Regions from separate parts of the Erwinia sp. E602 genome, predicted to be linked through region 1. Evidence: predicted binding sites of a transcription regulator. Region 1 holds the regulator's gene; each other region holds the start of a gene.
What was found. The regulator PhoB, encoded in region 1, activates phosphate uptake and scavenging genes when phosphate is short. The targets are predictions, from matches to a motif close to CTGTCATAAAACTGNCNNAT.

Region 1 (5,063 bases):
GATATGAAAACCGGCGCTGGCGTAACCAATGCCGTTCAGCGTGCCGGCCACCGCCTGCACCACTGCCGCAGATCCCGGATATTCACCGACGTCGTTGCGGAAATCACCGTTACACAGCGCCTGCTGTTTAAAGAAGCCCCAGGTGCCCGAAGCCGAGTTACGACCAAAGCGCTGCAGGCTGCGCGCGGCCCACCCCGGCTGCGTCAGCTGCAGATCTCCCCAGCGGGCTGGCGAGGTGGGTGAACCGCAGTTGCGGGTCACGGAGAAGATCGCGTCCAGCTGCTCAACGTTCAGCCCCGGCAGCGGATTGTCCTGGTTCACCACCACCACCAGTGCGTCCAGCGCCACCGGCACGGCCAGCGGCAGGTAGCCGTAGCTGTCTTCAAACAGCTGGCGCTCGGCGGTCTGCATCGGGCGGCTCATCGCCCCCAGCTGCGCCGCCCCGGCCGCCAGCGCGGTGGGCGCGGTGGAAGAACCCGCCGCCTGGATCTGCACGTTAATCCCCGGATACTGACGGCTGAAGCTCTCCCCCCAGACGGCCATCAGGTTACCGAGGGTGTCTGACCCTACGCTGGTCAGATTACCGGCCAGCATCCCCTCGCGCGCCGGCGTCAGCGGAGTGAACAATAACATCAGTAGTGCAAACAGCGTTTTCATCAACAGCGACTCACCAGAGTTAACCCAGCGCATTCTCAACCCGATCGGCGGTAACAATCAACCTTGGCGGCAACTGAAAGCTGAAACAGGTCTCTTTGCCCGGCTGGCTGGTAATATCCAGCCGGGCGTTATGGTGGCTGAGCGCGTGCTTTACGATCGCCAGCCCCAGCCCGCTGCCGCCGGTGTTGCGCGAGCGCGCCTTATCCACCCGGTAGAAGCGCTCGGTCAGGCGCGGGATATGCTCGGCGGCAATCCCCGGCCCGTTATCCTTCACCGCAAACACCGGCCCCTGCGCGGTACGCAGCCAGCTGACGTCAATCTGCGTGCCGGATGGCGTATGGTTGACGGCGTTATAGACCAGGTTGGAGATCGCACTCCGCAGCTGATCGTCGTTGCCGAATACCTTCAGGTGCGGGTCGGTATGGAAGTGAATCTCATGGCGGCCGTTGCTCAGCGTTTCCGCCTCGCGCTGCAGGATGCGCAGCATCAGCGGCACGTCGACCTTCTCCTGCAGATCCAGCGTCGGCGCCGCTTCGATGCGCGACAACGTCAGCAGCTGGCTGACCAGGCTGTCCATGCGTTTCGCCTGCTCCTGCATGGTGTGCAGGGCCTTATCACGCAGGCTGCCCTCCAGCACCGAATCGTTCATCATCTCCAGGTAGCCCTGCAGTACCGTCAGCGGCGTGCGCAGTTCGTGGCTGACGTTGGCGAAGAAGTTACGCCGCGCGCCTTCCAGCTGGTGCTTCTGGGTCACGTCGCGGGCCACCATCAGCCACTGCCCTTCGGTGTAAGGCATCACGCGGAACTCAAGGTGGCGCTGGTTATTGAGGATCAGGGTGAGAGGACGGGAGAAATCGCGCTGGCGCAGGTAGCGGGTAAATTCAGGATAACGCAGCAGGTTGAGGATATTCTGCCCGTTGTCCTCCGGCCAGCGCAGGTTCAGCAGCTGCTGGGCGAGACCGTTACACCAGAAAATGGTGCCCTCTTCGGTGGTCAGCACCACCGCATCCGGCAGCGATTCCGCCCCGCTGCGAAAGCGTTTAATCAGATGCCCCAGCTCGCGACGGCGACGACGGTTACGCGCCTGCATCTGATACAGGCCGTAAAACAGCGGTTCCCAGCTGCCGCGCCCGCTCGGCGGCGTCATGCTGCGATCCACCCACAGCCAGTGGGAAAGCCGGAGTAAATTGTTGAAATGAAAACCCAGCACGCAGAGCACTGAGACCAACAGCAGCCAGGGCAGCCAGCCCGTCAGCAGCCCGATAAAAACGGCGGGCAGGCTGGCGAGCAGCAGCTCAAGCAATAATCTCTTCCAGGAGAGGCGTTCCAACACGGTTCAGACTCCAGCATGAACACTCAATAGCGGGCAGAGAAACGATAACCTGTTCCGCGAACCGTTTGCACCATGCGATCGTGCCCGGTCAGTTCCAGCGCCTTGCGCAGCCGGCGAATATGCACGTCAACGGTGCGATCTTCAACGTAAACGTTAGTTCCCCACACGTGGTTTAGCAACTGCTCACGGCTGTAGACGCGCTCGGGGTGGGTCATAAAGAAGTGCAGCAGTTTGTACTCGGTCGGCCCCATCTCCAGCGGCTGGGTGTCGGACATCACCCGGTGCGAGGAGGGATCGAGGCTAAGCCCCTGAATTTCAATCACCTCCTCCACCGCCATCGGGGAGATGCGGCGCATCACGGCTTTAATGCGTGCCACCAGCTCCTTCGGCGAGAACGGCTTGGTAATGTAATCATCCGCGCCCACTTCCAGCCCGCGCACGCGGTCTTCCTCTTCACCGCGCGCGGTCAGCATCATCACCGGAATATCGCGGGTCATCGCTTCACGCTTAAGATGTTTGATAAACTGAATTCCGGAACCGCCGGGTAACATCCAGTCCAGCAGAATCAAATCGGGCCAGGGTTCGATCAACAGGCTGACCGCGCTGTCATAATCCTCAGCTTCGATTGGCTGGTAGTCATTTTGCTCAAGAACGAAACACAACATCTCGCGGATTGGGGCTTCATCTTCTACTACCAGAATGCGCTTAGCCATTATTGCTCCTGCTCGGGTGACAAAAAGTCACGGGTTTATGCGGCGCCATTATGCGTCAGTTTTATGACACTTTTATGAAAAAAGCACCCGATAAATGACAGTTCACTGCGGCCCCACAGCCCACGGGTTATCAATGGTTTGCCAGCGGTACAATGTTTATAATCAGTCTCACGCTTTTCCGCCATGCAGGGAGTTTCATGCGCATCATTCATACCGCCGACTGGCATCTCGGGCAGTTTTTTTATACCAAAAGCCGGGCAGCCGAACATCAGGCCTTTCTTGACTGGCTGCTGGAGCAGGCCGAGGAGCAGCAGGCGGATGCCATTATCGTCGCAGGCGATATTTTCGACACGGGTTCACCGCCCAGCTATGCCCGCGAGCTGTACAACCGCTTTATCGTCAGGCTGCAACCCACCGGCTGCCAGCTGATCGTGCTGGGCGGCAACCATGACTCCGTCGCCATGCTCAACGAATCCCGCGAGCTGCTGGCCTGCCTGAATACCCGGGTGATAGCCGCCGCCGGTGACGACATCGCCGGGCAGGTGCTGCTGCTCAACCAGCGCGACGGGCAGGCCGGCGCGCTGCTGTGCGCCATTCCGTTCCTGCGGCCGCGCGATATCCTGCACAGCCAGAGCGGGCAGTCGGGGCGCGAGAAGCAGCTCAGCCTGCTGGAGGCGATCGCCGGACACTATCAGCAGTGCTGGCAGGAGGCGCTGGCCCGGCGTGAGGCCCTCGGCGTGACGCTGCCGATTATTGCCACCGGTCACCTGACCACCCTCGGCGTCACCAAAAGTGACGCGGTGCGCGATATCTACATCGGCACGCTCGACGCGTTTCCGGCCGACGCGTTTCCGCCCGCCGACTATATCGCCCTCGGCCATATTCACCGCGCCCAACGCATCGCCAACAGCGAGCATATCCGCTACAGCGGATCGCCCATCCCGCTAAGCTTCGATGAGCTCGGTAAGGAAAAGAGCGTCTTTCTTGTTGATTTCTCTCAGGGAAAACTCAGCAGCGTCACCCCGCTGGCCATCCCCGCGTTTCAGCCGATGCAGATGATCAAAGGGTCGCTGGCGGAGATTGAACAGCAGCTGGCCGCCGTGCAGCCGCACCCGAGCGGCAGGCCGGTCTGGCTGGATATTGAGATCGTCACCGACACCTGGCTGAGCGACCTGCAGCGCCATATTCAGCAGCTGACCGAAGCGCTGCCGGTCGAGGTGATTCTGCTGCGCCGCAGCCGCGAACAGCGGGAGAAAAACCTTGCCCGCCAGCAGAACGAAACCCTGAGCGAGCTGAGCGTGGAAGAGGTGTTCGCCCGCCGCCTGGCGCTGGAAGAGGAAGCCCCGGAGCGGCTGGCACGCGCCGGCGTGCTGTTTGCGCAGACCCTGGAAGCGGTGCGCCACGAGGAACAGCCATGAAAATACTCACCCTGCGGTTTAAAAATCTCAACTCCCTCAAGGGCGAGTGGAAGATCGACTTCAGCGCAGAGCCCTTTGCCAGCAACGGGTTGTTTGCCATCACCGGCCCGACCGGGGCCGGCAAAACCACCCTGCTGGATGCGATCTGCCTGGCGCTGTACCACGAAACACCGCGCCTGAAGGGCATCACCCAGTCGCAGAACGACCTGATGACCCGCGATACGGCGGATTGCCTGGCCGAGGTGGAGTTTGAGGTCAAGGGCGAAGCCTATCGCGCTTTCTGGAGCCAGAACCGCGCGCGCGGCGCCAGCGACGGCAACCTGCAGGCCCCGCGCGTGGAGCTGGCGCGCTGCGATGACGGTAAAATTCTCGCCGAGAAGGTTAAAGACAAGCTGGAGATCACCGCCGCGCTGACCGGGCTGGACTTCGATCGCTTTACCAAGTCGATGATGCTGTCGCAGGGGCAGTTTGCCGCCTTCCTCAACGCCGACGCCAATAAACGCGCCGAGCTGCTGGAGGAGCTGACCGGTACCGAGATTTACGGCCGCCTCTCAAGCGCGGTGTTTGAGCGCCACAAGCTGGCAAAAAGCGAGCTGGATACGCTGCGCGTTCAGGTTTCGGCGATGGAACTGTTGAACGAGGAGCAGCAGCAGGCGCTGCAACAACAGCTGGCACAGCTTACAGAGAGTGAGCAAGCGCTCACATCAAAACAGCAGCAACAGCAGCGGGAACGGGCCGAACTCCATCAGCTCGGCCTGTTACAGCAGGAGCAGCAGCAGCTGACGCAACAGCACGCCCGGCTGGCGGAGCAGCGCCAGCAGGCGCAACAGGAGCTGGCCGCCGCTACCGACGCGCATCAGCAGGCGATTGCAGCCCAGACGCAACAGGCCGCCGTGCGACAGCAGCAGGAGACGCTGATCGCCGAACAGGTATCGCCGCTGG
Region 2 (5,063 bases), 350 kb from region 1:
GCTGGCCGCCTCGGACAGCGCCATTCAGCCGCTGTTGTCCGGGGATGACGCGGCCGCCATGACGCTGGCCGCGAGACTGCGCCAGCAGGGCTGCTGGGTCAGCGCCATCCGCCCGCCCACCGTGCCGCCGGGCACCGCGCGGCTGCGCATCACCCTCAGCGCCGCCCATCTGCCGGACGATATCGACCACCTGCTGGAGGTGCTGCATGCTGCAGATCGTGAATAAACCGGCGGTGGCGGCGGCGTTTGGCCGCGCGGCCGGGCGCTACAACCAGCACGCGGAGCTGCAGCGGCTGTGCGGTGAACGGCTGCTGGCGTTTTCGCGCCCCGGAGAGGCGCTAACGGTGCTGGACGCCGGCTGCGGCACCGGCTGGTTCAGCCAGCGCTGGCAGCTGGGCGGCCACCGGGTGACCGCGCTGGATCTGTCGCCCGCCATGCTGCAGCAGGCGCAGGCCGGGGCGGTCGCCGACCGTTATCAGCTGGGTGATATCGAGGCGCTGCCGTTTGCCGACGGCGCGTTTGACCGCTGCTGGAGCAATCTGGCGGTGCAGTGGTGCAGCGATCTGGCGCAGGCGCTGGGCGAGCTGCGGCGGGTGACCCGGCCCGGCGGCCAGCTGCTGTTCTCCACCGTGGCGGCCGGATCGCTGCGTGAGGTCGGGCAGGCCTGGCAGGCGCTGGGCCAGGCGCCGCCGGTCAACCGGTTCCTCAGCCCGTCGCAGATCGCCGCAGCACTGCCTGCCGCCACGTTGCGGCCACTGACGGTGACGCTGGCCTTCCCGGACGTGCTCGGCGCCCTGCGCTCGCTGAAGGGCATCGGTGCCACCCATCTGCACGAAGGTCGCGGCGCGATGACGCTGTCGCGCCGCCGGCTGCGCCAGCTTGAAGCGGTGTGGCCACGTGACGCGCGCGGCTGCCTGCTGACCTATCAACTGATTTTAGGAGAGATTACCCGTGACTGAACGCTGGTTTGTAACCGGAACCGATACCGAGGTCGGCAAGACCGTCGCCAGCTGTGCGCTGCTGCAGGCCGCCGCATCCGCTGGCTACCGCTGTGCGGGCTATAAACCGGTGGCCTCAGGCAGCGTGCTGACCTCTGAAGGCATCCGTAACGAGGATGCGCTGGCGCTGCAGCGCCACAGCAGCGTCAGCCTGCCGTACGAGTGGGTGAATCCGCTGGCGTTTACCGAGCCGACCTCGCCGCATATCGTCAGCGCGGAAGAGCGGCGGCCGATCGACTTTACGCAGCTCTCCGCCGGGCTGCGGCGGATTGAGCAGCAGGCCGAGTGGGTGCTGACCGAAGGGGCCGGCGGCTGGCTGACGCCGCTCTCGGAGACCGCCACCTTTGCCGACTGGGTGGTGCAGGAGCGGCTGCCGGTGGTGCTGGTGGTGGGGATAAAACTCGGCTGCATTAACCACGCGCTGCTGACCGCGCAGGCGGTGATGGCCAGCGGGCTGCCGCTGGCGGGCTGGATTGCTAACGGTATTCAGCCCGCCGGGACACGCCACCGCGAGTACCTGGCCACGCTGACCCGGCTGCTGCCCGCGCCGCTGCTGGGGGAGATCCCGCATCTTGCAGGCGGCGAACGTGAGGCCGCCGGCAGGTATCTGTCGTTACCCTGACCCCTACACCGTCAGCCAGGTATCGATCATGCTGTCATCCAGCTGCGCCACCCGCCCGTGGGCGACGTTGCGGCCGCGGTGCAGCAGCAGAAAATAGTCCGCCACCCGGCGGATAAACGACGGCTGCTGCTCCAGCAGCAGAATGGTCATGCCAAATTCGTGATTGAGGCGGTGGATCAGGTTGCCCATCTCCTCCTCCAGCCACGGCGACATGCCGCCGGTAGGCTCATCAAGGATCAGCAGCTTCGGCATCAGCACCAGCGCCCGTGCCAGCGCCACCTGCTGCTGCTGGCTGATGGGCAGCTCGCCGCTGCGCGTATGGCGCAGCGACCACAGGGCCGGAAACAGGTCATAGACCATCGGCGGTATCGCCGGGTGACGCGCCGCTTCAACCCCCGCCAGCAGGGCGACCTGCAGGTTCTCCTCAACGCTCAGCTGTGAAAACAGCGGCCGGGTTTGTGGCACATAGCCAATCCCCAGCACCGCCCGTTTTTCCACGGGCAGCCCCAGCAGATCCTGCGGCTGCCCGTGCTCCTCCTGCCAGACCATCGACCCGCTGTTAACCGGCAGATGCCCCATAATGCAGTTCACCAGCGTGGTTTTGCCCATCCCCGGGCGGCCGATCACGCCGGTGCAGCTGCCCGCAGGCAGATCGAGGTCAACGTCCCATAAAATATGCTGCTGACCGTAAAACTGATTTACCGAGCGTAAACTGAGCATCAGACACTCTCCTTCAGACCGTTTTCGTGGGGCACCCGGCACGTCTGTGCCCCGGGTGGTGGCCGTCCGCCGGGCCAGTGACGCCGGCGGACGGAAAGCGGTAAGGGAGATACTGCAAATATCAGGCCAGGATGGGGTAAAAAAGCGCATTTTGTGATGGGGGAGGGGGTAATGCCGCCCGTTACGGGTAAGCCGGATTAATCAGTTTCCGGCAGTAATCGTCGCGCTGCACTGTGATGGTGCCGGGGATGAAGCGCTGGTGGTGCAGCCAGCGTTCACAATTGCAGCGGCTACGGCCCTGCGCGGTTCACCTGCAACATTCGCCACGGGAAAATGACGGATTAATGAGCAAAACTGTCGCCGGAGTGGGCTCGGGGATGACGAAAAAAAAGCAAAAAAAAATATTTAGCGGCTGTTAAGGGGGCAGGGGGAGAATTATGCACAGCCGATGCCCTGTGCGCTGCAAACACTTATCCACTATTCCTGTGGATAACCTTGTGCATTAGAGGATGAAAACCTGTGGCAGACGAGAGCGGGTGCGGCTTAGGCCTGGGTTGCTGCGAAACTCAGCTCAAAAGCAATCAGGTTTTTTTTCAACACGTTAACTAAAAGCAAGCCGCCCGTGGCCTGCAATCAATCCGTCACACTGTTTTCAGCCAGGGTGCTTGACAAATGTTAAAGATCCAGAATATCTGGGGATAACCTTTTGGCAGCAAAAACGCAGACGTTTGCGTGGCAAATGTGCGCCTCTGCGTTGCCGCCTGTGTCCCGCCATCATGCAGAATCACTGTTAATTTATCCAGTCTTTTTTGCTGGCAAAATCGGCAGGGCAGAGTAGAATTAGAAGCCGGTTCGCGAACAACGTCATCAGGTAGCCCGTCAATGAGCAAAGTTTTCACACTCAATTCAGATTTCAAACCCGCCGGCGACCAGCCTGAGGCCATTCGCCGGCTGGAAGAGGGGCTGGAAGACGGCCTGGCACACCAGACGCTGCTGGGCGTAACCGGCTCCGGGAAAACCTTCACCGTGGCCAACGTGATCGCCGACCTCAACCGTCCGACCATGCTGCTGGCGCCGAACAAGACGCTGGCCGCGCAGCTGTACGGCGAAATGAAGGAATTTTTCCCGGACAACGCGGTGGAGTACTTCGTCTCCTACTACGACTACTACCAGCCGGAAGCCTACGTGCCGAGCTCGGACACTTTTATCGAGAAAGACGCTTCGGTGAACGAGCACATCGAACAGATGCGGCTTTCCGCCACCAAAGCGCTGCTGGAGCGGCGCGACGTGATCGTGGTGGCCTCGGTATCGGCGATTTACGGCCTTGGCGATCCGGACCTCTACCTGAAAATGATGCTGCACCTGACCCGCGGCATGATCATTGACCAGCGCGCTATCCTCCGGCGCCTGTCTGAGCTGCAGTACGCCCGCAACGATCAGGCGTTTCAGCGCGGCACCTTCCGCGTGCGCGGTGAGGTGATTGACATCTTCCCGGCCGAGTCAGACGACTACGCGCTGCGCGTCGAGCTGTTCGATGAAGAGGTGGAGCGCCTGTCGATCTTCGACCCGCTGACCGGCCAGGTGACCCAGGATATCCCGCGTTACACCATCTACCCGAAGACCCACTACGTCACCCCGCGCGAACGTATTCTGCAGGCGATGGAGGAGATCAAGGTCGAGCTGGCGGATCGTAAGCAAGTGCTGCTGGCCAGCAACAAGCTGCTGGAAGAGCAGCGCATCAGCCAGCGCACCCAGTTTGACCTCGAGATGATGAACGAGCTGGGCTACTGCTCGGGCATCGAAAACTACTCGCGCTACCTCTCCGGCCGCGGGCCGGGGGAAGCGCCGCCGACGCTGTTTGACTATCTGCCCGCCGACGGCCTGCTGGTGATTGACGAATCCCACGTCACCATCCCGCAGATTGGCGGCATGTATCGCGGCGACCGGGCGCGTAAAGAGACGCTGGTCGAGTACGGCTTCCGCCTGCCGTCGGCGCTGGACAACCGTCCGATGAAGTTTGAAGAGTTCGAAGCGCTGGCGCCGCAGACCATCTACGTCTCCGCCACCCCCGGCAACTACGAGCTGGAGAAATCCGGCGGTGACGTGGTCGATCAGGTGGTGCGTCCGACCGGCCTGCTCGACCCGCTGGTCGAAGTGCGCCCGGTGGGCACCCAGGTCGACGATCTGCTCTCTGAGATCCGCAAGCGGGTGGCCATCAACGAGCGCGTGCTGGTGACGGTGCTGACCAAGCGCATGGCCGAAGACCTCACCGAATATCTGGAAGAGCACGGTGAGCGGGTGCGCTACCTGCACTCGGATATCGATACCGTCGAGCGCGTGGAAATTATTCGCGACCTGCGCCTCGGCAAGTTTGACGTGCTGGTGGGCATTAACCTGCTGCGTGAGGGGCTGGATATGCCGGAGGTGTCGCTGGTGGCGATCCTCGACGCCGACAAAGAGGGCTTCCTGCGTTCAGAACGTTCGCTGATCCAGACCATCGGCCGCGCGGCGCGTAACCTCAACGGGAAGGCGATCCTTTACGGCGATAAGATTACCCCGTCGATGGCGCGGGCGATTGGCGAAACCGAACGCCGCCGTGAAAAACAGGAGCAGTTCAACACAGACAACGGCATCGTGCCGCAGGGGCTGAACAAGAAAATTGCCGATATTCTGGAGCTGGGGCAGGGGCTGGCGAAGAACAAGGCCAAACCGCGCAGCATGAA
Region 3 (5,063 bases), 1.0 Mb from region 1:
CGCGATTCCTCTTAAGCGTTGGGACAGAAAAGTTAAACCCGGACAGCGTTAACGTTCGCGGGTGGTAAAGGCAGTAGCAAAGAGGGCGATCGCCAGAAATGCGCCTGTTGTGAGGGCGTGACCGGAAGGATGACAGGGATTTCTGCTTAAAATCATTTCACTAAGATCTGATCTCTGGCAGTCACATTTTTAGCCGATATCATCGGGCATCTTTCAATGATGAACGGAATAATCATGCTAAAAATCAGGACGATAATCGGCCTGCTACTGGGTATTACCTCTTTTGTGCAGGCAGAGCCGGTAAAAATTATGACCTTCAATACCTTCCTGCTGGCGCAGCCACCGGCCACCATCGGGCCGCTGACGATGGGCGATCGCGTTGATTTGATGTTGAAGGGAAAGCTGTTTAACGATGCAGATGTCATTGTTCTTAATGAAGCGTTCACGCTGCACGATACCAACCGCCTGCTGGATGGTCTTTCTCAGCAGGGATACCGTTGGCAAACCCCGGTGCTGAGCCGGGCTTTCACCCCGGTCGAGAAAGAGTGCAACGATAATCAGTGCTGGAATGCGAAAAAGAATAACTGGAGCCCGCTGCAGCTTGAAAACGGTGGCGTGGCAATTGTCAGCCGCCATAAAATTCTGCAGCGTGAACAGATGATTTTTCATAATAAAGGCTGTGGTTTTGACGCGGTGGCGGCCAAGGGGGCCGTGTATGCCAGAATCGCGCTGAACGGCAGCGGCGAAATTATTCACGTTTTTGGCACCCATACTCAGGCGGTGGACAGCCTGTGCAGTCAGGGCAGCGATGCCTGGTACCGTATCGCACAGTTTGAAGAGATCCGTAACTGGGTGCTGGAGAAACACATTCCGGCTGACGAACGGGTGTTTATCGCCGGCGATCTTAACGTCAATAAGGGGAGTGATGAATACCGGCAGATGTTGCAGCATCTGCACGTGGTGGAGCCGCGTTATGAGGGGGCAGACAGCACCTGGGACCCGCAGACCAATAAGCTGACCGGCTGGAGCTGGCCGGGCAGTAAAGGGGAGTATCTCGACTATGTTCTGTCGTTTAAGGATAACGTGGATGCCGGCATCACCTTACGGGCCTTACAACCCTCGTCAGCGCCGGACTTCTTTCACTACAGTGCGGCCAATTTTGCCGAGTATTCAGACCATTATCCGGTAGTGGCATATACCCCCGGTGCAGAAGCGGTTCCGGCGTTTAAGGCCAAAGACAGTGCGCGTTATCAAAATGTGGTGCTGAAATCGCAGCTGGATGGCCGCTATATCGCCGGCAGCAGCGGCGAGTATCTGACGCTGACGGCGGATAAATCGCAGGCGCACCGGTTCAGCCTTTATGAATGGATCGATACCGGTAAGGAGCTGTGGCCCTCTTCCTGTCTGCTGCCTAACCCGGGTACCTACCTCAAGATAAAATCGGCCGGCAGCAATAATTTCTGGGAGATGTGGCGTCCGAACGGGGTTTACTACTTAGATTCGAAGTCTGCTTCCTACGATCTTTATCTGTCGGCGGTGGATAAAACACACCGGGGCTGCCTTGAGTTGGGTGATGTCGTTTCCCTCAGCGATATGCGGATAAGCACCCTGACCCACTACTATCTGCAGGTGGACAGCAGCAACCGGGTTTCCCTCAGCGGGCGAATGCTGAGCGATGCGCCGCAGCAACAGCAGCAGTTCACGCTGGAAGTGGCACAATAATCCCCTAACCCCCGCTCTGCTGCTCAGGCTTTCCCCCGACGCTGGCAGCAGAGCGGAAGCAACGCGACCGCCGTTTCACTGAACGGTCAGTCGAATAATTCATCACGTCACGATTCACGACCGCAGTCACAAAAGTGTCATATAACGTACATTTTACTGTCACCAAACTGTCCTATTTTGCCTCCAGCAGCAATCATTAATCAGACAAACGGCCACACAGCCTGACCTTTTTATCCCCTGGAGGGAACATGACACTGATGCACAAAACTCTGGCTCAATTCGTCGCAGTCACCCTTTCTGTGAGCGCCTTCTCTGCCGTGGCAGCCACCAACCTGACCGGCGCAGGCGGCACCTTCCCGGCGCCGGTTTACAACAAATGGGCCGCTGAGTACAACACCGCGACGGGCAGCCAGGTTAACTATCAGGGCATCGGTTCTTCCGGCGGCGTGAAGCAGATTATTGCTAAAACCGTTGATTTCGGTGCCTCTGATGCGCCAATGAAAGATGAAGACCTGGAAAAGAACGGCCTGTTCCAGTTTCCGACGGTTATTGGCGGCGTGGTACTGGCAGTTAATATTCCTGGTATCAAGTCCGGCCAGCTGATCCTCGACGGTAAAACCGTTGGCGATATCTATCTGGGTACCATCACCAAGTGGAACGACCCGGCGATTACCAAACTGAACCCGGGCGTGAAACTGCCGGATTCCAACATCAACGTGGTGCGCCGCGCTGACGGCTCCGGCACCTCGTTCGTCTTCACCAGCTACCTGTCTAAAGTCAACAGCGACTGGAGCAGCAAAGTCGGTAAAGGCAGCACCGTAAACTGGCCGACCGGCCTGGGCGGTAAAGGCAACGACGGCGTGGCCGCGTTTGTTCAGCGTCTGCCGGGCTCAATCGGCTACGTAGAATATGCTTACGCCAAGCAGAACAGCCTGGCTTACACCAAACTGGTGGATGCCGACGGTAAAGCGATCGAGCCAGGCGAGAAGAGCTTCAGCGATGCCGCCAAGGGCGCAGACTGGAGCAAATCTTTCGCCCAGGACCTGACCTTCCAGAAAGGCGACAACGCGTGGCCAATCACCTCCACCACCTTTATCCTGCTGCACAAAGAGCAGGCTGACGCTGAGAAAGGCGCTGCGGTACTGAAGTTCTTTGACTGGGCGTATAAAAACGGCGGCAAAACCACCGCTGGCCTGGACTATGCGTCCCTGCCGGAGTCTGTAGTAAGCCAGATCCGTGCCGCCTGGAAAACCAATGTGAAAGACAGCTCTGGTAAAGCGCTGTACTAAGCAGTCGCGGGGCCGGCTCTGCCCGGCCCGCGCATCGGGCGGCTTTGACGCCGTCCCTATCCTCTACAAGTCGAGAATCCTATGGCTGCAACCAAGCCGACATTCAAAGCCCCGGGGAAGCAGGGTGATATCATTTTCGGCGCGCTGGTTAAACTGGCTGCGCTGATTGTGCTGTTGCTGCTCGGCGGCATTATCGTTTCGCTGATCTACTCCTCATGGCCGAGCATCCAGAAATTTGGTTTTTCCTTCCTGTGGACCAAAGAGTGGGATGCCCCTAACGAACAGTTTGGTGCGCTGGTGCCGATCTACGGCACCATCGTTACCTCCGTTATCGCGTTGCTGATCGCCGTTCCGGTCAGCTTCGGTATTGCCCTGTTCCTGACCGAACTGGCACCGAACTGGCTGCGCCGCCCGCTGGGCATTGCCATCGAACTGCTGGCCGCGATCCCCAGTATCGTGTACGGCATGTGGGGGCTGTTTATCTTCGCCCCGCTGTTTGCCACTTACTTCCAGCAGCCGCTGGGTGACGTGATGGCCAATATCCCGATCGTTGGCGCGCTGTTCTCCGGCCCGGCGTTCGGTATCGGTATCCTCGCGGCCGGGATTATCCTGGCGATCATGATCATTCCGTATATCGCTTCGGTAATGCGTGACGTGTTTGAACAGACCCCGGTGATGATGAAAGAGTCGGCCTACGGCATCGGCTGCACCACCTGGGAGGTGATCTGGCGGGTGGTGCTGCCGTTTACTAAAAACGGCGTGATCGGCGGCATTATGCTCGGCCTTGGCCGCGCGCTGGGGGAAACCATGGCGGTGACCTTTATTATCGGTAACACCTACCAGCTGGACAGCGCCTCGCTGTTTATGCCGGGTAACAGTATTACCTCGGCGCTGGCCAACGAGTTTGCCGAAGCCGAATCCGGCGTACATACCGCGGCGCTGATGGAGCTGGGGCTGATCCTGTTCGTGATCACCTTTATCGTGCTGGCCTGTTCCAAGCTGATGATCTCCCGTCTGGCGAAAAGTGAAGGAGCGCGCTCATGACCACTATGGAAATGCAGTCCCGCGCTGAACTGGAAGCCTCACGCCGTAAAATGCAGGCATGGCGCCGCACCAAGAACCGCATCGCGCTGGCGCTGTCGCTGGGCACCATGGCTTTTGGCCTGTTCTGGCTGGTGTGGATCCTCTTCGCCACCGTGACCCGTGGCTTCGACGGTATGTCGCTGGCGCTTTTCACCGAAAACACCCCGCCGCCGAACACCGCCGGCGGTGGCCTGGCTAACGCCCTCGCGGGCAGCGGCCTGCTGATCCTCTGGTCGACGGTGTTCGGTACGCCGCTGGGCATTCTGGCCGGCGTCTACCTGGCCGAGTATGGCCGCAAAGGCTGGCTGGCCGAGGTGATCCGCTTTATTAACGATATCCTGCTGTCAGCCCCATCGATAGTGGTCGGCCTGTTTGTCTACACCATCGTGGTGGCGCAGATGAAACACTTCTCCGGCTGGGCCGGGGTGGTGGCGCTGGCGCTGCTGCAGATCCCGATCGTGATTCGTACCACGGAGAATATGCTCAAGCTGGTGCCGGACAGCCTGCGTGAAGCGGCTTACGCGCTGGGTACGCCGAAGTGGAAGATGATCTCGGCGATCACGCTGAAGGCGTCGATCTCCGGCATTCTGACCGGAGTGCTGCTGGCGATTGCCCGTATCGCCGGTGAGACCGCGCCGCTGCTGTTTACGTCGCTGTCGAACCAGTTCTGGAGCACCGACATGATGCAGCCGCTGGCCAACCTGCCGGTGACCATCTTTAAGTTCGCTATGAGCCCGTTTGCCGAATGGCAGAGCCTGGCCTGGGCGGGCGTGCTGATTATCACGCTGTGCGTACTGTTACTGAATATTCTGGCTCGCGTGATTTTCGCTAAGAGCAAACATTAATTTCACCGCGCTGCCCCGGCGGCGCGGGCCAAGTGAGACTAAACAGATGAGTACTTCCGCTAAGATGATTCAGGTTCGTGATTTGAACTTCTACTACGGAAAATTTCACGCGCTGAAAAACATT
Region 4 (5,063 bases), 790 kb from region 1:
CCGCATCCAGGCGGGTTTCCACGCTCAGATCGATCGGGCTGTGCAGCAGCGAGCAGGAAGAGCCAATCCACAGCTGTTGACGCCGGCCGACCAGCGGCTGCAGGCGGTCAAACCAGCTGCTGAGATCGGCGCGCCAGACGTTACGTCCGTTGATCACGCCGAGGGAGAGTAGCCAGTCGGCCGGGATGCTGGCGTTCAGGGAGGCGATATCGTCTTTCCCCTGCACCAGATCGACGTGCAGGCCCTGTACCGGCAGCGCGGTGATGGTCTCAAGGTTATGACCGATGCTGTCGAAATAGGTGGTCAGCAGCAGCTTAATCTGCCCCTGCAGCGAAGCGTAAGCCGGTCTGAAGGCATTCAGCCACTCGGCGGGCAGTTCCAGCGCCAGCGACGGCTCGTCAATCTGCACCCATTCGATACCGCGTCTGGCCAGTTCGGCCAGCAGCTGCTGGTACACCGGCAGAATGTCTGGCAGCAGGCTCAGCCGGTTAAACGGCTCGCCCTTTACTTTGCCCAGCCACAGGTAAGTGACCGGGCCGAGCAGCACCGGCTTCACCCGGTGGCCCAGCGCCAGCGCTTCGTCGACTTCTTCCAGCAGCTGGGTCCAGCTCAGCCTGAACTGCATGCCCTGCACAAATTCCGGCACCATGTAGTGGTAGTTGGTGTTAAACCATTTGGTCATCTCGGCGGCGGCGGCGGGTTCGCCGCCTGGCGCACGACCACGGCCGAGGCGGAACAGAGTGTCGAGGTCAACGGAGCCGTCTGTATTCTGGTGACGCGGCGGCACGTTACCGAGCATCAGACTGGTGGTCAGCACGTGATCGTACCAGGCGAAGTCGCCTACCGGCAGCAGGTCTACACCGGCGTCTTTTTGCTGCTGCCAGTGGCGGGTGCGCAGTTCACGGCCGACGGCCAGCAGATCGGCCTGGCTGCTGTTACCAGCCCAGTAGCTCTCGAGAGCCTTTTTGAGTTCACGGCGCAGGCCGACGCGGGGAAAGCCGAGCGTATGGTTCTGAATCGTCATCTTCAACTCCTTACCTGTAGCGTTTTCAGTGTTCGGCGTCCGCGTGGCCGTCATGCTGACTGCGGTTATGCGCAGATTTCGCGCCCTGCCCGGAGAGTTAATCGCCCGATTAACGTTGCGGCCAGATTCATTTGGACGTCCAGATGTTTACACCGCTATAATCCGCAGGTACTGTATTCACCACAAGCGCAAAATGTTCACCGTCGATGTGAAGGACCCTCATGATCGAACTTAAACACCTGCGAACGCTGCAGGCACTGCAAAATACCGGTTCGCTGGCCGCCGCCGCCGCCCAGCTGCACCAGACGCAGTCAGCGTTATCTCACCAGTTCAGCGATCTGGAACAGCGTCTCGGCTTCCGCCTGTTTGTGCGTAAGAGCCAGCCGCTGCGTTTCACCCCCCAGGGGGAGATCCTGCTGCAGCTGGCCGAGCAGGTGCTGCCGCAGATCCAGCAGGCGCTCCAGGCCTGCCATGAGCCGCAGCAGAGCGCGCTGCGCATCGCCATTGAGTGCCACAGCTGCATTCAGTGGCTGACCCCGGCGCTGAACAATTTCCGCAAGAGCTGGCCGCAGGTGATGATGGACTTTAAATCAGGCGTCACCTTCGACCCGCAGCCGTCGCTGCAGCAGGGTGAGCTGGATATCGTGCTGACCTCCGATATTCTGACCAGCAGCGGGCTGTTCTACGCACCGATGTTCGATTTCGAAGTGCGCCTGGTGCTGGCACCCGATCATCCGCTGGCCGCAAAGGCGCATATTTCACCGGAGGATCTGGCGCAGGAGGTGCTGTTAATCTATCCGGTACAGCGCCAGCGTCTGGATATCTGGCGGCACTTCCTGCAGCCCGCAGGCGTCAGCCCCGCGCTGAAGAACGTCGATAACACGCTGCTGCTGATTCAGATGGTAGCGGCGCAGATGGGCATTGCCGCCCTGCCGCACTGGGTGGTAGAGAGTTTCGAGCAACAAAATCTGGTAGTAACCAAAGCGCTGGGCGACGGGCTGTGGAGCCGCCTGTACGCGGCCGTGCGTGACGGTGAACAGCGCCAGCCGGTGGTGGAAGCCTTTATCCACTCGGCGCGCCAGCACGCCTGTAACAACCTGCCGCGGGTGCGCGATGCCTCGCGTCCGGGCACGCCGCTGCCGACGACCCTCGCCCGCTCCTGACCCGCGCGGTTTCTCTGCTCTCCCTGCCGCCGGCACAACGCTGGCGGTTTTTTCTGTTTAAGCGGGCGATTGTCTCTATAATGCGCACACTGAAACAGTTTTATTGAAGAGAATGTCCATGACCAATAACGATGTCCTGCGCAGCGTGCGCTATATGCTGGATTTGAACGATGCCAAAGTCGTCAGCATCCTGGCGCTGGCAGAGAGCGAAGTCAGCGAAGCGGAAGTGCACAGCTTCCTGAAAAAAGAGGACGAAGCCGGTTTTCGTCCCTGCCCCGACGTGGTCATGGGCTACTTTCTGAACGGTTTAATTTTCCTGCGTCGCGGAAAAAGCGACGAAGCCCCCGCGCCGTCGATTGAGCGCAAAATGACCAACAACATCATCCTGAAGAAGCTGCGCATCGCCTTTGACCTGAAAACCACCGATATCACCGACCTGCTGAAATCGGCCGACTTTGCCGTCGGACAGTCGGAAATTGGCGCGATCTTTCGCAAACCTGGGCATAAAAACTACCGTGAGTGCGGCGATCAGATCCTGCGTAACTTCCTTAAAGGGCTGACCAAAAGAGTCCGCCCGGCGAAGGCATAATTATTTTTCCTCAGCCCTCTCTCTGCATAAATTAACGCTGTCTGGCGTTAATTTATGCACTCTCCGCCGTGCCCGTCAGGCCGCTGAATCCAAAAACGCCTCAGCACAACGCTCTCTGTTGGCGATGAAGATCTGCGACCTGCCCTGTGCGATCGCCTTAATATTCCTTTTGGAAAGCAAACACTCACCAAACGAAAGCACTACCGCCGTCATGGATAATAAATGTGATTAACATCACATAATATAGTTCCACTTCGAAAATACCTGCCGTTTTAATGATGGAGATGTAGCCATTTCGTCATAAAACTGTAACATCCGCGACCTTATTCGCCGTGCTTATCCTGACATCCGCTGCAAAATGCGCGAAATGGAACATTTTTCTTAACCTGTTTCCGTGCGCGTCAGTTTGCCTGCCGGCGGCTGTCATTTTTCGAACCTCGGGAGTTAGTCATGCTAAGTATTTTCAAGCCGGCCGCGCATCAGCCTCGCGTTGATGACAGCCGCGTCGATCCGCTGTACCGCAAGCTGCGCTGGCAGATCTTTATGGGGATCTTCTTCGGTTATGCGGCCTATTACCTGGTGCGCAAGAACTTCACCCTCGCCATGCCTTACCTGATCGAGCAGGGGTTCTCCCGCGGTGATTTAGGCTTCGCGCTGTCCGGGATCTCGATTGCCTACGGCTTCTCCAAATTTCTGATGGGCTCGATCTCCGACCGCTCTAACCCGCGCGTCTTCCTGCCAGCCGGGCTGATTCTGGCCGGCGTGGTGATGCTGATCATGGGCTTTGTGCCGTGGGCAACCTCCAGCATCATGGTGATGTTCGTGCTGCTGTTCCTGTGCGGCTGGTTCCAGGGGATGGGCTGGCCGCCGTGTGGCCGTACCATGGTGCACTGGTGGTCGCAGAAAGAGCGCGGCGGCATCGTATCGGTATGGAACTGTGCGCATAACGTCGGCGGTGGCCTGCCGCCGCTGCTGTTCCTGCTCGGCATGGCGTGGTTTAACGACTGGAAGGCCGCCCTGTATATGCCGGCCTTCGGCGCGATCCTGGTAGCGATTATCGCCTTTGCCCTGATGCGTGACACGCCACAGTCCTGCGGCCTGCCGCCGATTGAAGAGTACAAGAACGACTACCCGCCGGATTACAACGAAAAGCATGAGGAAGAACTGACCGCGAAGCAGATCTTTATGCAGTACATCCTGCCAAACAAGCTGCTGTGGTATATCGCGCTGGCTAACGTCTTCGTCTATCTGCTGCGCTACGGCATCCTCGACTGGTCACCGACCTACCTGAAAGAGGTGAAGCACTTTACGCTGGATAAGTCGTCGTGGGCCTACTTCTTCTACGAGTACGCCGGTATTCCCGGCACGCTGCTGTGCGGCTGGATGTCTGACAAGGTGTTCAAAGGCAACCGTGGCGCAACCGGCGTGTTCTTTATGACGCTGGTGACCATTGCCACCGTAGTTTACTGGATGAACCCGGCGGGCAACCCCGGCATTGATATGGCCTGTATGACCATCATTGGCTTCCTGATCTACGGTCCGGTGATGCTGATTGGCCTGCATGCGCTTGAGCTGGCACCGAAGAAAGCGGCCGGCACCGCCGCAGGCTTTACCGGGCTGTTCGGTTACCTGGGTGGCTCGGTGGCCGCCAGCGCCATCGTCGGTTATACCGTTGACTACTTCGGCTGGAACGGCGGCTTTGCGGTGATGGTCGGCGGCTGCGTGCTGGCGGTGATCCTGCTGATAATGACCATGCTGAGCGAGAACAAGCATAAGCAGGCGCTGGCAGCCGGTTCGCAGTAAGGCGGGTCTGAAAGCGTAACGGCAGCGGGAAACCGCCGCCATTAAAAAAGGGCTGAGTTACCGCACGGCTCGTCACCGGTCAGATCGCTCTGACGGTGACGAAACCGTGCGGGCTCAGCCCTTTTGTTGCCTGCGGCGTTAAGCGAAAACTTAAACGGCGTACAGCGCACGCAGGGTGTGCGGCACCGCCTGCTCGGCGTTGCTGCCGATCACGTCCAGTTCCGGCAGCAGTGTTTTCAGGCGCGGGTCGGCATTCTGCATCACGCAGCCCTTACCCGACATGCTCAGCATCTCGGTATCATTCATGCCGTCGCCGAAGGCGATACAGTCCTGCAGCGTACAGCCTAACTTCTTCGATACCGCATCCAGTGCATGCCCCTTGGAGACGCCACCGGCCATCACTTCCAGACAGGTCGGCAGCGAGAAGCAGACGTTAACCCGGTCGCCCCAGCGGGCAGTCAGCGCCTGTTCCAGCGGGATCAGC

Region 2: the regulator PhoB is predicted to act here: its motif matches at 2,968-2,987, upstream of uvrB (excinuclease ABC subunit UvrB).
Region 3: the regulator PhoB is predicted to act here: its motif matches at 1,879-1,898, upstream of pstS (phosphate ABC transporter substrate-binding protein PstS).
Region 4: the regulator PhoB is predicted to act here: its motif matches at 3,072-3,091, upstream of glpT (glycerol-3-phosphate transporter).

What each region holds. Positions count from the first base shown of each region.
Region 1 is NZ_CP046582.1:3,761,605-3,766,667, forward strand. It holds gene GKQ23_RS18835 (PstS family phosphate ABC transporter substrate-binding protein) at 1-657, opposite strand, end outside; gene phoR (phosphate regulon sensor histidine kinase PhoR) at 677-1,990, opposite strand; gene phoB (phosphate response regulator transcription factor PhoB) at 2,014-2,703, opposite strand; gene sbcD (exonuclease subunit SbcD) at 2,901-4,121, shown strand; gene GKQ23_RS18855 (AAA family ATPase) at 4,118-5,063, shown strand, end outside.
Region 2 is NZ_CP046582.1:3,411,206-3,416,268, reverse strand. It holds gene bioF (8-amino-7-oxononanoate synthase) at 1-226, shown strand, start outside; gene bioC (malonyl-ACP O-methyltransferase BioC) at 207-959, shown strand; gene bioD (dethiobiotin synthase) at 952-1,620, shown strand; gene GKQ23_RS17120 (ABC transporter ATP-binding protein) at 1,624-2,340, opposite strand; gene uvrB (excinuclease ABC subunit UvrB) at 3,223-5,063, shown strand, end outside.
Region 3 is NZ_CP046582.1:4,809,601-4,814,663, forward strand. It holds gene GKQ23_RS23630 (sphingomyelin phosphodiesterase) at 235-1,722, shown strand; gene pstS (phosphate ABC transporter substrate-binding protein PstS) at 1,971-3,011, shown strand; gene pstC (phosphate ABC transporter permease PstC) at 3,093-4,055, shown strand; gene pstA (phosphate ABC transporter permease PstA) at 4,052-4,939, shown strand; gene pstB (phosphate ABC transporter ATP-binding protein PstB) at 4,986-5,063, shown strand, end outside.
Region 4 is NZ_CP046582.1:4,551,089-4,556,151, forward strand. It holds gene metE (5-methyltetrahydropteroyltriglutamate--homocysteine S-methyltransferase) at 1-1,024, opposite strand, end outside; gene metR (HTH-type transcriptional regulator MetR) at 1,246-2,187, shown strand; gene GKQ23_RS22460 (DUF1456 family protein) at 2,306-2,776, shown strand; gene glpT (glycerol-3-phosphate transporter) at 3,227-4,579, shown strand; gene yigL (sugar/pyridoxal phosphate phosphatase YigL) at 4,730-5,063, opposite strand, start outside.